3 regions of the Pseudarthrobacter sp. MDT3-1 genome follow, and region 1 is predicted to be linked to each of the others. Evidence: riboswitches for the same ligand, from Rfam matches in the RefSeq annotation. Region 1 holds a riboswitch; each other region holds the start of a gene.
The links. Region 1 has a riboswitch for cyclic di-AMP ahead of ACX80X_RS18775 (aggregation-promoting factor C-terminal-like domain-containing protein). Riboswitches for the same ligand answer to the same signal wherever they lie in the genome.

Region 1 (6,060 bases):
TGGCGAGGCGGCCCAGCTTGGAGCGGAGACGGCGGATGTGGACGTCGATGGTGCGTTCGTTGGGGACTTCCTCGGCGTTGCGCCACAGGCCCTCAAGCAGTTCATCGCGGCCAACCGTGCGGGTGCCGTTTTCCACCAGGTAGTTCAGGAGTTCGAATTCCTTGAAGGTCAGGTTCAGGGATTCGCCGTCAAGGTGGACTTCGCGGCGGGCGAGGTCGATCAGGACGCCGGACGGGCGCGGGTCCTGAGGCTGCTGCAGCCGGGCAGTCTCGGTGCGCTTCTGCGCGTTCACGGTGGGGTCACCAAAGGTGGAACGGACGACGTCGAGCGCGGAACCGGGGGTGCCGGCCGGGGCCACGGCCACGGCCGCGTAGCTTTCAGCACCAGTCACGAGTGACTGTGCGTAAGCGCGGATTTCCTGGGCAAGCTTGGCAATGGAGGTTCCGGCAGCCGCTGCGGTCTCCTCGTTGATGCCCATGTAGAGGACAAATCCGCGGGCCACGGTGTCATTGGCGACCGGGCGGACAGCGTTGGGTCCCGCGATAACCGGAGTGGGCGCGGTCAGCGGCGCGGCTTCGGCAGGCTGGACCGCGCGGAGCTGTCCGTAGGAACTGGGGTTGTAGCCCTGGGGTGCGTAGCCGGGAGCAGGAAAGCTGGCTCCGGGGGCAGCCGGGGCGAATGCCGGTCGGGCACCGAACCCCTGGCGGAGGCCGGAAGCCTGGCCGGCCTTGCCTGCGTTACGGACGGAGATGTGGACGTATCCAGATGCAACTGACATGAATGCTTACCTCAATGTGAATGGCCGTCATCGCGGCTCGAATGCTGGTTGTCCCCGCAATGAAATCTGGGGATGGCGCCCTACGCTGGGCTGGGGGCGAATGCCTAAGAACTTCGCGGGGTCTGAAGATCAGGCGTGCATTCGACAACAGCGCATGTCGGCAGCAGCGGATGTGCTGGGCCAATATTCTGCGGCTGCAGGTGCTGTTGAGTTCTTGTTCACAATTGAAAGTGTGCAACGTAACAATGAGAACTTGCAAGTAACAATGGGTGCAACGTTCCGCATACTGAGACAAAATGCAGATTTGTGTTACAGATCACCATTCTGATTTGGCGGCAAAATAGGAGTTGTTGTCCGCCAAGGGTGCGCAAATGGCCCTCTCCGGCGAACAATGTTCGCCCTTTCGCCATACCAAGACCTTGAAATTCACCGGCCAATGACTTGCCGAGATTCCCTGCTGGGTTTTGCCGCCTGTCCAGCGGAGAAGGCGGCCGCCTGCGGATGGTCGGCGTCCCGCCCGGCCACCCAGATCGCCCATCCAGCTCGCTAGGCTGGGATTCACAGCGTGCGCACAGGAACCCCATAGCGCGGGCTAACCGATTGATCGGAGAGTTGTCCCATGGCCACTTCGCACTCCATGACCAACAACCTTCCGCAACTGACCCACCCGGACGGCTCCCCCATCCGAGCCTTGGTGGTTGACGACGAGCCCAGCCTTTCCGAGCTCATGAGCATGGGGCTGCGCATGGTCGGCTGGCATGTTGCCGTGGCTTCGGATGGCCCGGAGGCCGTCAAGCTTGCCAAGGAGTTCCGCCCGGACGTCCTGGTGCTGGACGTGATGCTGCCAGGGTTCGACGGCGTTGAGTTGCTGGGCAGGATCCGTGCCTTCGCGCCCGAGGTACCTGCGCTTTTCCTGACTGCCAAGGACGCTGTCCAGGACAGGATCGTGGGCCTGGCGGCCGGCGGAGACGACTAGGTGACCAAGCCGTTCAGCATGGAAGAGGTCCTGCTGCGGCTGCACCGCCTTGTCCAGCGCTCCGGCGTTGCCGCGATGGACACTGCCGAACTTGTGGTGGGCGATCTTGTCCTCAACATCGACACCCGCGAAGTGACCCGTGCGGGCGACGCCCTCCAGCTCACCGCCACCCAGTTCGAGCTGCTCCGGTACCTCATGGAGAACCCCAAACGCGTCATCAGCAAAGCCCAGATCCTGGACCGCGTCTGGAACTACGACTTCGGCGGCCAGGCCAACATTGTGGAGCTCTACATCTCCTACCTGCGCAAGAAAGTGGATGCAGTGCACCCGCCCATGATCCATACCGTGCGGGGCGCCGGCTACGTCATCAAGCCGGCTGAGTAGCAGCTCGATGTCCTCGCCGCGAGCAACCCCAGCGCCAGCCCGGAGCTGGCTGAAACCGGACACCTGGCATCTGCGCACGCGCCTGATCCTGTTGGCCATGGCCCTGCTGGTGGCCATCTGCGGCGCCGTGGGGCTGTTCAGTTACGCCTCCATGGATTCCTTTCTCACCGGGCAGCTGGATGAACAGCTGAGCCAGGCCGCCAAACGGTCGAACGATCCGGGCCGCCCGCCCCTGGGCGGATTCAACGGCAGGCCGGACCCGCTTGACTCCCGCGGGCAGAGTGTCGGAACGCTGAATGCGCGGATCCTGGACGGCCAGATCCCCAGTGGCGGTTTCCTGGACTCGGACACCACGCGTCTGGCCCTCGACGCCGAAGACAAGCAGACCCTGCTGGCGCTGACGCGGAACGGCCTTCCCGTGAACCGCTCGCTGTCCAACGGGGATTACCGGATTGTGGCCGTGGAAACCGGCTACGGCGATGTCCTTGTCACGGGCCTTCCGCTCGCTGCCAAGGAGAGTACTTTGGCATCGCTGGTCTGGACTTTTGTGTTCGTTTCCCTGGGCGGCCTGGCGCTGATCGGACTGGCAGGAACTGTGCTGATCCGGCGCACCATGAAGCCGCTGGAGCAGCTTTCCGAGGTTGCAACCCGTGTGGCCAGGCTGCCGCTGGACGCGGGCGAGGTGGCACTCGCGGTGCGCGTCCCGCCGTCGAACTCCAATCCCGGAACCGAAGTGGGCAGCGTAGGGCACGCCCTCAATCTCATGCTGGACAACGTCGCCAGCGCACTCGAGGCGCGGCAGCGGAGCGAGACCAAGGTGCGGCAGTTCGTAGCCGATGCTTCCCATGAGCTGCGCACGCCGCTGACTGCCATCCGCGGGTACACGGAGCTGATGCGGATGACCGAGAGCTTCACGCCGGACGGCCGGAAATCCCTGGCCCGGGTCCAAAGCCAGTCCGAACGCATGACCACCCTGGTGGAGGATCTGCTCCTGCTCGCCCGGCTCGATGAGGGCCAGCCCCTGAAGCTCAGCGAAGTTGACCTCACACAACTCGTGATCGAAACCGTCAGTGACGAGAAGGTCATCGCCCCGGACCACCACTGGCGCCTTGAACTGCCTGACCAGCCGCTCGCCGTCACGGGTGATGCGTCCCAACTGCGTCAGGTGCTTGTCAACCTGCTATCCAATGCGCGCAAGCACACGCCGCCGGGGACCACCGTGGTCACCGCTGTCACGAAGTCTGCCAATGGCGACGCAGCGGTGACGGTAACGGACGACGGCGGGGGCATCCCTGCGGAACTCGTTGACCACGTTTTCTCCCGGTTTGCCCGCGCAGACGCGGCGCGCAAGGGTACAGCGCCGGCCTCGGGCGCCGGGGCCTCCGAAGGCACTAGTGGCTTGGGCCTGTCCATTGTCCAGTCGATCATGGAGGCCCACGGCGGTAGCGTGGAGGTGACATCGCGGGCCGGACGGACCGAGGTCGCGTTACTCTTCCCTACCGGCGCGCTCGCGCGACCCACTGACGCCCGGGCCCAGCAAGGCGACACACCGTCGTCGTGATTCCTGTTACCAAAATGTGACTTAAGCGTCCAGCTCCTGTAGCGTCGATGACGTGTGGTTCCCGTTGGGCCGCATATCCGGATGACGCCAAGCTCTGCCGCTTCCCGGATTCCGTTTTCAGAGGCAGAGGCGGGGGACCCACCGTCCCGGGCACCAAGTGCCCTTTGGGGTTAAGCCAACACGTGATTGTGCCGTGTGGCCGGATGCCCTCATCCGAACCCGACAGCTAACTCCGCAGGTGTGAGAGGCGATCCATCATGTCTGAATTCAAGGTACAAACGCGCCCGCAGGGCGACACAAAGTCCGACAGCCACCGCAAGCAGTCCCGCTTCGGTGCAGCTATGTCCCCACTGTCCAAGGCGGCCCGGATTCCCTCCGTGGGCCAGCGCGTCGCGGTGTTCGCGACGGCATGCGCCCTGCTGGTCGGCGTCAGCGCCGCAGCACACGCTTCCGAGTCTGCGTCGCTTGCGGCCAGCGCGGACCAGGCCGCCGAAGAAGCCAGCGCCCAGTCGAAGCTGAGCTTCGAGGCAGCCGAGATCCAGCCCCCGGCCTCCCCGGAAGCTGCGCCGGCCGAGATCAACGTCGCGCCCCAGGCCGCCGAACCGGCACCTGCCCCGGCCCCGGAGCCCGCTCCGGCCCCGGCTCCGGAACCTGCACCCACGCCCGTTGTGGCCGTCAACGACCCCGCAGGAGCGCAGGCCTACGCTGCTGGCCAGCTGGCGACGTACGGCTGGTCCGCTGACCAGATGCAGTGCCTGCAGACGCTGTGGACCAAGGAATCCGAATGGACCACCACGGCCACCAACGCCAGCAGCGGCGCGTACGGCATCGTCCAGTCATTGCCCGCTGAGAAGATGGCGAGCGCCGGCGCGGACTACGTCACCAACTACCGCACGCAGATCAACTGGGGCCTGAACTACATCCAGGAGCGCTACCAGTCACCGTGCGGCGCGCTGAACTTCCACCTGTCGCACAACTGGTACTAGGCCGACTGAGCCTCGCCGGCAGCCGCGGCGCTGAGCTGCGCCGGCGGATTACGAAGGTGATCCGCCGGCGTCAAAGCCGGAAAGAAATGAGTTGCCGTCCCGCGGCGTCCGTTTCCACGGAGGCGGTTACGGCGCGGTAATCCGCGATATGCAGCACGCCTGCCGGCAATTCGCCCGCATTCGGACCCACGGCCACCGTCCGGATACCCGCAGCAACGCCTGCCGCGATTCCGGCGGGCGCATCCTCGAACACCACGGCGTCCTCCGGTTCCACGCCCAGCAGCCCGGCGGCCATCAGATAGCCCTCCGGGTGCGGCTTGCCCCGTGTGACCAGGTCCGCCGTCACGGCCGTGGCCGGCATGTCCAGCCCGGCAGCGTCCATGCGGATGTCCGCCAGGGTCCTGTCCGCTGAAGTCACCAGCGCCACTGCCTGAGCCGGGAGGCTGCGAAGCAGGTCGGCAGCCCCCGGCAACGCGACGATACCGGCCGTCCGCACCCGTTCCATCGCACCCAGTTCCTCGGTGAGGGCCGCGACGTCCGCTCCCCCCGGCGCGAACCGGCGTACGGTATCGGCAGCCTGGACGCCGTGCGAAGTGCGCAGGATTTCGGCGACGTCCAGGCCGTACCGGGCCGCGAATTCTCCCCAGACCTCCTCCACTACTGCCGTGGAGTCCACCAGCGTGCCGTCCATATCGAAAAGGACGGCCCGGCAGGTCAGTGTTCGTGTGGCGGCAGGTGTGGGGATGTTCATGCTGCCTATTTTGCCCCAGGCGTCACCGGCTTAGGCGTCACGGCCCGGGATGTACTGCACCGCCCACTTGTTTCCGTCGGGATCCGCGAAGTAGACGAAGTGCCCCCAGCCCTGGATGTCTATGTCGCTGACCTCCACACCGTTGCCCTTGAGGTGGTCGTGGGCAGCCTGGATGTCGCTGACCACCATCTGCAGGCTTGGGGCCGTACCCGGAGGGGCGACATTGAGGCCCTCGCCAATACAAATGGAGCAGGCGGATCCCGGCGGGGTCAGCTGGACGAAGCGGATGCCATCCATGGGTCACTCGTCGAAATCCGGGTTGAATCCAACTTTGCTGACGTAGAAATCCTTGGCGCGGTCCACGTCGGATACGGGCACAAAAACGAGTTCAAGCTTCCAGTCCATGCGCCACAGGCTAACGGCGGCGGCAGGAAAGCGGAAGACCTGAAATCCGAAGCAGCCCCGAATTAGCCGGCGATGCCGTACAGGCGGTCGCCGGCGTCGCCGAGCCCGGGAACGATGTAGGACTTCTCGTCGAGCCGTTCGTCAATGGAGGCCAGCACGATGGTCACGTTGGCCTCGGCAAGTTCCTCTTCGAGCTTGGCCAGGCCTTCCGGCGCGGCC
Region 2 (6,060 bases), on a different contig from region 1:
CAGCACGGACCCCATGCCCACACCCACGCCGTCATCGTCGACGGCGGGCACCGGCACCGCTTCTGCCGGTGCTGTTCCGGGGGCCAAAAGTCCGCTCTCCGTCCCGGAGGGCGCCGCGGGGCTGACGACGGCGACCGTGCGGTTCCCGGCCGAAAGAACCGAGATCAGTGGGTACCTCGCCCGGCCCGAATCCGGAGCAGCCGGCCCTGCGGTGCTGGTCTGCCACGAGAACCGCGGCCTGACCCCTCACATCCAGGACGTTGCCCGCCGCTTTGCCAAAGCCGGGTACGCGGCGCTGGCCCTTGACCTGCTCAGCAGGGAAGGCGGCACCGCCAGCCTTGACTCCGACGCCGTGTCGGGTGCACTGACCAGCGCCGGCGCCCCACGCCATGTTGCTGACTTCGCGGCGGCCTTTGACTACCTTCAGGGCCAGGACTTCGTGGACTCCGGACGCATCGCCATGAACGGGTACTGTTTCGGCGGCGGCATTACCTGGCAGGCGGCAACCGAGCTGGCCGGGCTGAAGGCCACCGCGGCGTTCTATGGTCCGGCGCCGGACCTGAACAAGGTGCCGGCCATCAAGGCCGCGGTGTTCGGGGTTTATGCCGAACGCGACGCGCGGATCACCGGCGCGATGCCGAGCCTCCGCGATGCCCTGGGCGCCACCACGGTGACGCACCAGCTCACCGTTTACCCCGGCGTCGACCATGCCTTCCACAACGACACCGGCGAGCGCTCCAACGAAACCCAGGCCACGGCCGCCTGGAACGACACCCTCGCCTGGTTCGGACAGCACGTCTGAGGCGTGACGCCAGCACGGCTGATCTGAGTAGCGCTATCTGACGTTTTGAGCCTCCAGAACGACAGATAGCGCTACTCAGTTGGGAGGGCGGGGCACTCACCCGCGGCCGCGGGTAGTCTTGAAGGATGAGCACCGCAATCCCACTAACGCTCACCTTCGACGGGCGTTTCGCCCGCGAACTCGAGGAGCTGGCGGTTCCCTGGCAGGCGGAAGAAGCGCCAGACCCGCAGCTGCTGGTCCTGAACGAGCCGTTGGCCGCCGAACTGGGCCTGGACCCGTCCTCGCTGCGGACGCCCGATGGGACCCGGCTGCTCATCGGCAACCAGATTCCTGAAGGTGCCACACCGGTGGCCCAGGCCTATGCCGGCCACCAGTTCGGCGGCTACTCACCCCTGCTCGGCGACGGGCGGGCCCTCCTGCTGGGTGAGGTCACGGACATCCACGGGCAGCTTCGGGACATCCACCTCAAGGGCTCCGGCCGGACACCGTTCGCCCGCGCAGGTGACGGTCTCGCCGTCGTCGGTCCCATGCTGCGCGAGTACGTCGTCAGCGAAGCCATGCACGCCATGGGCATCCCCACCACGAGGTCCCTTGCCGTGGTGGCCACGGGCCGGCCCGTCCGCCGCGAAACCATGCTGCCCGGCGCCGTGCTCACCCGGGTGGCCAGCAGCCACCTGCGCGTCGGCAGCTTCCAGTTCGCCCGCGTCAACGGCGAGACGGACCTTCTGCGCCGCCTGGCCGATCACGCCATCAGCCGCCATTATCCGGACGCGGCGCTCGCCGACAAGCCCTACCTTGCGTTCTTCGATGAGGTCATAGCAGCGCAGGCGTCCCTGGTGGCGCACTGGATGCTGGTGGGCTTCGTCCATGGCGTGATGAACACCGACAACATGGCCATCTCCGGCGAGACCATCGACTACGGTCCCTGCGCGTTTATGGACGCCTTCAACCCCGGCGCGGTCTACAGCTCCATCGACGCGGACGGACGCTACGCCTACGCCAACCAGCCGGTCATCGCCGAATGGAACCTCACCCGGCTCGCTGAAGCACTCCTGCCCCTGCTCCATGAAGACCAGGACCAGGCCGTGGCGCTCGCCGTTGAATCCCTCGGCGCCTTCCGCACGCTGTACAGCGCTGCCTGGTCAGCCGGCATGAAGTCCAAGCTTGGACTGCACTCGGACACGAACGACGACGTCGCGTCGGCCCTGGTGGACGGTCTGCTGGCGCTGCTCCAGGAAGGACAGGTGGATTACACGTCCTTCTTCCGGAGCCTCGGCTCGGCGGCCCGCGGGACCCCGGAAACTGCGCGGTCCATGTTTGCGGACCCGGGCGCCTTCGACGCCTGGGCCGCACGGTGGCTGGCCCTGGCGCCGGACGCGGACCTGATGGACCGGGTCAACCCCGTCTACATCCCCAGGAACCACCTGGTTGAAGAGGCCCTGGATGCTGCTATCGCAGGCGACCTGGACCCATTCAACCGGTTGGTGGACGTCCTGGCCGATCCGTACACGCAGCGCCCCGGGCTGGAACGCTACGCCGGCCCCGCCCCTGAAAACTTCGGGAGCTACCGGACCTTCTGCGGGACCTGAGCGAACACCAGGGATGGACGACGGCGGCGCGCGGCCGGGTGCCGCCCGCCGCCGTCGAGCATGGTCGGATCACGCTACGCGGACGAAGGACGCTCCGGCGAGCCAGCTGAGGGAGTGGACTTCGGTTTTGTAACCGTCCACCCCGCCGCTGACTACCTGGCCGTTGCCGGCGTAGACGCCCACATGGCCGGCCGTGATGACCAGATCCCCTGCGGCCGGGGTGCCCACCACCGTGCCGTACTGGTAGAACTGGCCGGGAGCCAGGTCACCCACGCTCTTACCCACCGAGCGCAGCGCCTTCTCCACCATGGCGGTGCAGTCCTGCTGCACGCCGAGCTGTGAAGTGGCGGAAGCCAGGATGGCCGCGCCGAGCGAGCCGGCCGGAGCCTGGGCTGCCGGTGCGGACGTTGAGGCCAGCTGTATACCGGTGTTGGTGGCGGAGGACGGCGCCGCTGCGGCCTTCGCCGCCGGAGCCGGTGCGGCGCCCGGTGCCGTGTAGCCGGCGCCGGGGATCCGGATCTGGTCGCCGGGGTAGATGATGGTGGTCAGCGAGAGTCCATTGGCGGCAAGGACGTCGTTGAGCGGGACGCCGTTGGTGGCGGAAATCTGGCCCAGCGTGTCACCCGAAACTACGGTGTGAACGTTGGCCGCGGCGGGGGCCGGAGCAACAGCGGCCGGAGCCGCTGCCGCCGCACCGGTTTGGACCTGGGCGTTGGCAGTCCCGGCATCATCCGGGCCGTGGACGCCGGCCTGAGCCGGGACGCCGATGCCGAACAGCAGGCCGGATGCAGCAACAGCCACCAGGGCCGGACGGCCAAACGTCAGGGCGTGTGCTTTGGCCGTTGACGACAGGCCGACAGGGACGGTAGAGCTGGCAGAAACCACACGATGGCGTGCGGAAGCGGAATTCTTGGACACGGTTGATCGCCTCTCCCATGCCTGCGGGGTGAGCTGTCGGGTTCGGGTCGGAGATACCTGGCCGGTAGCGGCGCCGCACTGAACGGAGCGATACCGACTTAACCCCAAGGCTTCGCAAGAAGCCGTGGAAACGTGGTTCCCCCGTCCCTGCCAGCTGGAAAGCGACTGGATCCCGGTCAGCGGCAGGGCTCGGCATACTGGCGGGAATGGTCCGGCTTGAGCCGGGCCACCGTTTGACCATAACTTCTGCTCGGCGGCAATGTCACATTCCGGTAACGGAATGTAGGAGTGAAATTCACTCGTATGTCAGCGCGAATTCTCTACTCCCTGGTAACGATGTTGCAGGTCAACCCCCGTAATCCGTATATGCCCGGTAAGCTCACCAACTATGTCCCGGATTGTTCAAAAAATGCGGCTGCCCGCCCTCGCCGGCATGCTGGCGGTCGCCCTGGTAGGGTCGGCTGCGCTGCTGCCCTCACATGCCGCCGACGACGCCCCGCCCGGCGGCTATCCCTCGTGGCAGGACGTGCAGAACGCCAAGCAAAGCGAGGCCGGCAAAGCGGCAGAGGTCACCAGGATCAACGGGCTGCTGGGCGGGCTTCAGGCCGAAGCGGAGGCGCTGGGCAATGCGGCCGTGACATCCGCCGCGGAGTACGCCCAGGCCGAAGCGGCGCTTCAGGCCGCCACTTCCACTGTGCATGCCCTGACCGCCCAGACGGCACGCGCCGCGGCCGAACTGGGACAGTACAAGAAGGAAATCGGTGCCCTGGCGGCGCAGTCGTATAAGACCGGTGGCACAAACATGGGTTTCTTCGTTGCTCTCGACGCCGTGCAGAACAACAGCATCCAAGGCCTGAATATCGTCCAGATCGTCAGCGACAAGACTGCAGCCCTGGTGAACAAATCCGCAGCCGCCGAACGCATTTCCCGCGCCCTGGCCGATCAGGAGCAGGCAGCCAGGGCAGAGCGCGAGCGTCTGTCCAGCGAAGCCAGAACCAAGCTCGCCGCCGCCCAGTCCGCCCAGCAGGCCATGTCCAGGCAGATCGCGGAGCAGCAGGAGCACGGCCAGGAACTGACCGCGCAGTTGGCATCCCTCAAGGGCACCACCGCTGCGGTGGAGGGTGAGTTCCGGCAGGGCCAGGTGGCCTTGGCCGCGTACGAAACGGCGCAGGCCGCCAAACGGGCCGCGGCGCAGGAACAGGCACGCCAACAGGCGGAGGCGGCAGCCAGGGCGGCGGCCCTCGCCGCTGCGCAGAAACCGGCTCCGGCCCCACCTGTTGTACCGGGAGTGCCAGCCCCCGCTCCTGTCCCGAGCCCGACGCCGGCTCCGCCGCCCGTCGTCGTCGTGCCTTCCGTGCCGGGCGGCGCTGTGAACGACCCCGCCGGCGCAAAAACCTACGCGGCCGGGCAGTTGGGCGCCTACGGCTGGGGCCAGGACCAGTTTCCGTGCCTGGCGTCGCTGTGGACCAAGGAGTCGAACTGGCTGACCACCGCCACCAACCCGTACTCGGGCGCATACGGCATCGCCCAGTCGCTGCCGGCCAGCAAGTATGCCAGCGCCGGCAGCGACTGGCTCACGAGCTACCGGACCCAGGTCAGTTGGGGCCTGTCCTATATCGCTGACCGCTACGGGTCACCGTGCAGCGCGTGGAACCATTCCGTGGCCAACAACTGGTACTGACCTGCCGGGGGAGGGCAGCCGGGTCACGTTCCCGGGGGCTTGGCGAATTCCGCGGCGCTGAAGAATTCAATGCCGACGAAGGCTTCGTCGCCGTCCACCCAGGCGTCATGCCCGGGTGGAATGGTGTAAGAATCGCCGGCGCTGATGCTGATCCGGTTACCACCGGTGGTCTCGACGTTGAGGGCACCGGAAACGCAGTATCCGACGTGGTTGTTCTGGCAGGACTCGGTCTGGACCACCGGCTTGATGCAGTCCGACCAGCGCCAGCCGGGACTGAACGTCAACCGGCCGACCGTGTAGTCGCCCAGGTTGACGACATCCACTTCGGTTTTCTCCGGCCGGCGCTTCTCATCCGGTGTGTTGTGGGACTTGACTGCCAGTTCTGTGACGATGTTTGTAGGCATGACACGCAGACTTTCTCTGTTGGTTTTGTGTCCGGCAGCTTTCTGTCCCTGGCTGCCAGACCACATCTGAGGCGCTTACGCTTGCCAGCATCCTCCCGCCGGCGGCGCTTGTCGAGACCCAAACCACTAGGCTTTTCCCATGCCCGATTTTGAACGGTTCCGGGTCCTGCTGGAAGAAGAGCGCGCCCGGAAACTCGAGCTGCTCCCCGCGCTCCGTGCGGACATCTCCTCGGCGAACGCCGCACGCCAGGATTCCAACGTGGATGACGAACACGACCCCGAGGGTTCCACCATTGCGTTCGAGCTGTCGCAGGCCTCGGCGCTCCTGAAGCAGAGCAGTGCGGGACTTGACCAGGTGGATGCGGCCCTGGCGCGGATTGCGGCGGGCACGTACGGAACGTGCGCCGTGTGCGGGGACCCCATCGCGGAGGGACGGCTCGAAGCCCGCCCGTCGACGCCGTTCTGCATCCTCCACGCGGCCACCGGGAGGGTGCTGTGAACGGGCGTGTGCAGGAGGCTGCCGGCTTCATCGATGCCACCCTGCAGAATGAGGGCGCCTGGTACCGGGCGGAAGGCGTGGAGTCCCGGGTGGGCGGGGCACTTGGGTCCTACGGATCGTCGGTGGGAGCCGTACGCGGCACCGTCCGCGACGCCGGCACGAAATTC
Region 3 (6,060 bases), on a different contig from region 1:
AGCCTGACGGCCCATGCCGCCGGCGTTGTCGCCGACAGCCTTGGCAATGACAGCCAGCGAGTTGGTCTTGGCGACCTCGGCGCGGTGCCGTGCAACAGTTGCACGTGTAGTCATTAATTTTCTCTCTTTCGTTTTCCTCAGGACCGCGTAGGCAGCCTAAGGGCTTTGGACGCGCCGGCATCTTGGGGGTACGCCGGCACGCCCCGAACGGGGATTTAGCGAAGAGTTTCTCGCGAAGAAACGGTTCCGGCAGCCAAGCTGCAGCAACTACTGGGCTGCAGCAACTACTGGACTGCAGGAACTACGGGGCCATTGTGAAGAACGCGGAGGAGCCTGTTGATGCCACGGAGTGGAGCAGCGTGCCCTGTGACGGGTTCAGTGCGCTGATCATCATGCCGTTGCCGACGTAAATGCCAACGTGGGCGCCGCCATTCTGCATGACCAGGTCACCGGTGGCCGGTGTGGCGGTGGGCCGCATGGCCGTCCAGGCATTGGTGCGGGGAATGCTGATGCCAGCCTGGGCGTAGACCCATTGCGTGAAGCCTGAGCAGTCCCAGCCATTGGGAGTGGTGCCGCCCCAGAGGTAGGGGTTGCCGATACCGGTGTAGGCAAGTGCTGCCAGACCCGAAGCGGCAGCGGAGGAGACAGTGTCAGCGAGCTTGGAGGCCGCGGCCTCGGTTGCGGCAGCACCCTGAGCCCCGGCTTCGGAGGCCGTGGACTGCGCACGGACCGTCTCAACCTTCGGCGCCGGCGTCGTCTTGATGACGGGGCGTTCGAAGGAAACGGTAGCCGTGGGCGCGGCAGTTACGGCAAGTGCCGTCTGCGCAGAACCGGACTCGGTGGAGGCGGAAACGCCGGCGGTGGTGTCCGCGGCGTTGGCCGGAAGCCCCATGCTCAGGATCAGACCTGATGCAGCTGCGATAACAGCAGCCTGGCGACCTACGGTCCCGGCATTGGCACTGACGGCCTTGGACACGGAGCCCAAGGGGTTAGTGCGAACCGGTTGTGCGCGGTGACGCGCAGAAGTATGGCGTGAAGACACGAAGGTAGCCTCTCCCAATGCCTGCGAGGTGAGCTGTCGGATTCGGATGGGAGTCACCCGGCCGCGCTGCTTCACAGTGGAAGCTTTGCGACTTAACCCCAAGGCCTTCAGAATCGAAGACCAAAATTGGTTCCCCCGCCCCTGCCAGACGATGTCATGCGAACGGACCTTGAGCGGTGGCAGAGCTAGGCAATCCACTCAAGAACGTCAACTTCGGAAAAGTTGACGCGCTTTAGACGTTACAGGAGTTCCGAGCCAATGTCACATTCAGGTCACGGCACGTCACTGCGATTCGAGAGTTGGCCATCATTTGGTCAGAGCCAGCCCGTGGGGTCAACGACTTCGCCATTGACCTGGACCTCGAAGTGGAGGTGGCAGCCCGTGGACGCGCCCGTGGTGCCGCTCAGGGCAACCAAATCGCCGCGGCTGACCGTCTGGCCTACCTTGACGCTGGCGGAGGAGAGGTGGTTGTAGGTGGTTTCAAGGCCATTGCCGTGATCCACCACAACGCGGTTCCCGCCGCCGTACTGGTGCCAGCCGGCGAAGGTCACGGTGCCGCTGGCGGCAGCCAGGACAGAGGTTCCGCACTGTGCCACGAAGTCCTGGCCACGGTGGAAATCGCCGGAGCCGCCGGTAATGGGGCTGACCCGGAATCCGAACGGAGAGACTGTAACCAGCTGGGCTAGCGGCGAGCCGAGGCTTCCGGCAGAGGCCGCACGGGTAATGGATCCCGCGGACTGTGCGCTCAGCAGCTGCTTCAGTTTGCCGTCGGGATCACCCTGGGTAACCACGGACGAGCGGCTGAAATCAATTTGGGCGGCGGCTTCGGCGGTAACTTCGGGCTGCGGAGCAGCGGAAACGGCCGATGCGGCCTGGCCGGGTGCCGGAGTGGCCATCACGGGGCCGGTCACAGGAACCGTCACGGTAAGTGCTAGGCCTGTTGCTGCCAAGGCGATGCCGGCCTTCTGGCCGAGGCCACTGGCGGCGGCGAAATCCGTCATCTGCCGGAAGGGTCCCCGGCGGCGGCGGGCGTCCCGCTGTGGGTCGCGGGGCCTCTCCGCGGTGAAATCCTCGGCCACTCTGGGCGCCGAGGCGGGACCCACCGCGCGACGGCGGCCCCTGGAGTATTGCGTGGTCAAGAATGTTCCTCTCTGGATAGCCTGCGAAGTTAGCTGTCGGATTCGGGTCAGAGAGTTCAAAGACCCGGTCCGCCGTGACAAGCACTTGGCGCAGAGATATCCCGTGAGGATCCTTCGCTGGAAGAGGCTTGCTGCTGACGGACTTCACCCCAAGGCAGTCTTACGACTGCCGGTTGTGGTTCCCCCGCCTCTGCCAGTTGGTGACTGATGCACCTGATCCGCTGGCAGAGCTCGGCTCCGGATCAGGTAACGCTTTTGTATCGACGCTGAGTTACAACTATAGGTGATTAACTTGGACAGTAACAATTCCGTTATCTTTGCGGAACCTGGGTCACTGCGCTATGGCGCGGCCCCACACGGCGGACCGCCGTCCCGTCAGCGGACGGAAACGAAGACGTGGGATGCCACTTCCGGGGGCAGCTCGAGCGCCCCTTCGATTCCCGGAACCCGCACGGAAATGTACTCCCCCACGCGCTCCAAGGACACCGAGGCACCGGGCCTGATCCCGCCTTCGTCCAGCTGGACCAGCAGCTCAGGTTCCACCTGGATGGGTTCAGCCAGCCGGCTGACCGTCACGTTCGACGCCGGCCCGTAGCCCTGCATCGCATCAAGGAGATTAATCACACCGGCGTCGGGCAGCGCAGGCGCGGGTCCGCCCAGGGCAGCCAGTCCGGGGATGGGGTTGCCGTATGGAGACTCGGTGGGGTGGTTAAGTAACTCGTAGATGCGCTGCTCAACGCGTTCACTCATCACGTGTTCCCAGCGGCACGCTTCATCGTGGACATAGGCCCAGTCCAGGCCAATCACATCCGCCAGGAGCCGTTCCGCGAGCCTGTGCTTGCGCATCACTTCCGTAGCGCGTTTCCGCCCGGCTTCCGTGAGCTCCAGGTGACGGTCTCCGGAGACCACGACCAGTCCGTCCCGTTCCATTCGGCCGATGGTTTGGGACACCGTGGGTCCGGAATGCCGCAGCCGTTCGGCGATGCGTGCGCGAAGAGCAACGATGTTCTCTTCTTCAAGCTCCAAAATGGTCCGAAGATACATCTCCGTAGTATCGATCAGATCCGTCATCCAGCTCAGCTCCTCGAGCGCAGTACCTTGCGTTGTCCCACCGTATCGCGTCCCGCTCAGCGGCGAGGTCCGCTAAAAAGCTTAGCCTATTTTGAATTTGTCTGGATAATGCCCGGGCGGGGACAAACGGTCTCATTGGCCGGACTATGACGGCCCCGGTTCCCCGCCCAATCGAGGGTTCAGGCAGAATAAAGGAGGTCCTTATGCAGTCACCGCCGACTACCGGCCACCCCACCGCCCGGACGTGAGCCACGTCCATGCCGAAATTGGAGCCCCCGTGAGCGAAACCAGCATCACTATTCCCGCCGACCTCCTGCCAAAGGATGGACGGTTCGGCGCAGGACCCTCCAAGGTCAGGCCGGAGCAGCTCGAAGCGCTCTCAGCGGCGTCCAAGACCATCCTGGGCACCTCCCACCGCCAGGCTCCGGTCAAGAACCTCGTGGGCTCCGTCCGTGAAGGCCTCAGCCAGTTCTTCCGCGCCCCCGAAGGCTACGAAGTGGTCCTCGGCGTCGGCGGCTCCACCGCTTTCTGGGACGTCGCCAGCTTCGGCCTGGTGGAAAAGAAGGCCCAGCACCTGTCCTTCGGCGAGTTCGGCTCCAAATTCGCCTCAGCCACCAACAAGGCCCCGTTCCTGGACGCCTCCTCCATCATCAAGTCCGAGCCCGGCACGCGCCCGGTATCGGCCGCCGAGGCTGGCGTGGATGTCTATGCCTGGCCGCAGAACGAAACCTCCACGGGTGTCGCGGCTCCGGTCAAGCGCGTCGCGGGCGCCGACGCCGGTTCCCTGGTCCTGGTGGACGCCACCTCCGCAGCCGGGGGCCTGGACGTGGACGTCTCCGAGGCCGATGTCTACTACTTCGCCCCGCAGAAAAACTTCGCGTCCGACGGCGGCCTGTGGCTGGGGCTCTTCTCCCCCGCCGCGCTGGAACGCGCCGCCCGGGTCAAGGCCAGTGGTCGCTGGATCCCCGATTTCCTGGACCTCCAGACCGCCATTGACAACTCCAAGCTGAACCAGACGTACAACACGCCGTCGCTCTCCACCCTGGTGACCCTCGACGCGCAGGTGCAGTGGCTGAACGCCAACGGCGGCCTGGACTTCGCGTCCGCCCGCACCGCTGACTCCGCCGGCCGGATCTACTCCTGGGCCGAGGCCTCCGAGTACGCCACGCCGTTCGTGGCCAAGGCGGAGGACCGTTCCAACGTCATCGCCACCATCGACTTCGACGACTCGATCGACGCCGCCGCGATCGCCAAGGTGCTCCGCGCCAACGGGGTCGTGGACACCGAGCCGTACCGCAAGCTGGGCCGCAACCAGCTCCGGATCGCCACGTTTGTTGCCATCGAGCCGGCTGACGTCTCCGCGCTGCTGGCAAGCATCGACTATGTGGTGGGCGAGCTGCGCAAGTAGCGCACCCGCGCGAACGGACACTTGGGGCCCAGGAACCAGGGCCCCAAGTGTCCGTTCGCGCTGTCTTGTGGTGCCGCCGGTTGTCAGCGTCCGACGGCGTCGTCCGGGTTTTCGTCCCGGGCGGCGCCGTTTGCGTTGTCCCCCGGTTGTTGGACGCCCAGGTGGGAGACGACGCCGAAGTACCGGAGGCCGCAGGCCCGCCGGTTGAAGGTGAGCCGGAGCCGCTGGGCGCGGATGATCCAGATCATTCCGATCACGGCGGCGATGATCCCGGAGGCGGCCGCGACGGAAAGCGACCACCGGGGGCCGGCGACGTTGGCCACCCATCCCACCAACGGGGCGCCGATGGGTGTGCCGCCCATAAAGATGGCCATATACAGGGCCATGACCCTGCCCCGCATCACGGGATCGGTGGTGGTCTGGACGTAGCCGTTGGCACTGGTCATCATGGTGATTGCGAACAGGCCCACCGGCACCAGCGCCACGCCGAACCAGAAGTAGTCCGGGGCAAGCGCGGCCAGTCCCGAGGTCACCCCAAAGGCGGCCGCGGCGCCGAAGATCATCCGCAAGCGGGGCTTGCCGCGGCCGGCGGAGAGCAGCGCGCCTGCCACGGAACCGATGGCCATGATGGAATTCATGAGCCCGAACGCGCTGGCGTCCAGCCCGAATTCCGTGCCCACCATCGCGGCGATAAACAGCACGAAGTTAAGGCCGAGTGTTCCCACAATGAACACGGCCACCAGGACCACCACGATGTCCGGCCGGAACCGCACATAGCGCAGCCCCTCCCGGATTCGGCCCTTACCCGGAGCCGCCCGGGGAAGCTGGCGCAGTGACGCGGCGGGGATCTTCCACAGGCTCAGAAGCATGGCCAGGAACGTGAAGGTGTTGATCAGGAACACCCAGCCGGGACCTACCGCTACGGTGAGGACGCCGGCCACGGCGGGCCCGATCATCCGGGCGACATTGAACGAGGCGCTGTTCAGGGCCACGGCGTTGGGCAGGTAGTCGTCCCGCACCAGTTCAGAAACAAAGGTCTGCCGCACCGGGGCATCGAGGGCGGAGACCATGCCCAGCAGCAGGGCGAAGCCGTAGACGTGCCACAGCTGGCCGGCGCCGAGCACCACGAGGATGCCCAGGCCGGTGCTCAGGAGGGCCATCATTGACTGGGTGATGATGAGCAGCTGCCGGCGGCTGTACCGGTCCGCCACGAGGCCGGCGACCGGCGCCAGGAAGAGCTGCGGCCCCAGCTGCAGCGCCATGGTGATGCCCATGGCCCCGGCGTCGTGATCGGTGAGGTGGTCAAACACCAGCCAGTCCTGGGCCGTCCGCTGCATCCAGGTTCCGATGTTGGAAACCAGCGCGCCGAGGAACCAGATCCGGTAGTTGAGGATGTGCAG

Region 2: another riboswitch for cyclic di-AMP. It lies ahead of ACX80X_RS06385 (LysM peptidoglycan-binding domain-containing protein); the one in region 1 lies ahead of ACX80X_RS18775 (aggregation-promoting factor C-terminal-like domain-containing protein).
Region 3: another riboswitch for cyclic di-AMP. It lies ahead of ACX80X_RS11565 (M23 family metallopeptidase); the one in region 1 lies ahead of ACX80X_RS18775 (aggregation-promoting factor C-terminal-like domain-containing protein).

The regions. Positions count from the first base shown of each region.
Region 1 covers NZ_JBTNDX010000033.1:3,407-9,466, reverse strand. Annotated here, with positions in the region: gene ACX80X_RS18790 (winged helix-turn-helix domain-containing protein) at 1-778, opposite strand, end outside; partial or broken gene ACX80X_RS18785 (response regulator transcription factor) at 1,398-2,138, shown strand; gene ACX80X_RS18780 (sensor histidine kinase) at 2,146-3,699, shown strand; cyclic di-AMP (ydaO/yuaA leader) riboswitch at 3,799-3,951, shown strand; gene ACX80X_RS18775 (aggregation-promoting factor C-terminal-like domain-containing protein) at 3,957-4,685, shown strand; gene ACX80X_RS18770 (HAD-IA family hydrolase) at 4,756-5,436, opposite strand; partial or broken gene ACX80X_RS18765 (VOC family protein) at 5,467-5,841, opposite strand; gene upp (uracil phosphoribosyltransferase) at 5,904-6,060, opposite strand, start outside.
Region 2 covers NZ_JBTNDX010000006.1:65,404-71,463, reverse strand. Annotated here, with positions in the region: gene ACX80X_RS06395 (dienelactone hydrolase family protein) at 1-802, shown strand, start outside; gene ACX80X_RS06390 (protein adenylyltransferase SelO) at 928-2,391, shown strand; gene ACX80X_RS06385 (LysM peptidoglycan-binding domain-containing protein) at 2,461-3,309, opposite strand; cyclic di-AMP (ydaO/yuaA leader) riboswitch at 3,313-3,483, opposite strand; gene ACX80X_RS06380 (aggregation-promoting factor C-terminal-like domain-containing protein) at 3,698-4,990, shown strand; gene ACX80X_RS06375 (cupin domain-containing protein) at 5,014-5,394, opposite strand; gene ACX80X_RS06370 (TraR/DksA family transcriptional regulator) at 5,534-5,893, shown strand; gene ACX80X_RS06365 (DNA alkylation repair protein) at 5,890-6,060, shown strand, end outside.
Region 3 covers NZ_JBTNDX010000012.1:103,815-109,874, reverse strand. Annotated here, with positions in the region: gene ACX80X_RS11575 (C40 family peptidase) at 1-114, opposite strand, end outside; gene ACX80X_RS11570 (C40 family peptidase) at 302-976, opposite strand; cyclic di-AMP (ydaO/yuaA leader) riboswitch at 1,047-1,209, opposite strand; gene ACX80X_RS11565 (M23 family metallopeptidase) at 1,357-2,181, opposite strand; cyclic di-AMP (ydaO/yuaA leader) riboswitch at 2,185-2,403, opposite strand; gene ACX80X_RS11560 (metal-dependent transcriptional regulator) at 2,557-3,252, opposite strand; gene serC (phosphoserine transaminase) at 3,530-4,660, shown strand; gene ACX80X_RS11550 (MFS transporter) at 4,744-6,060, opposite strand, start outside.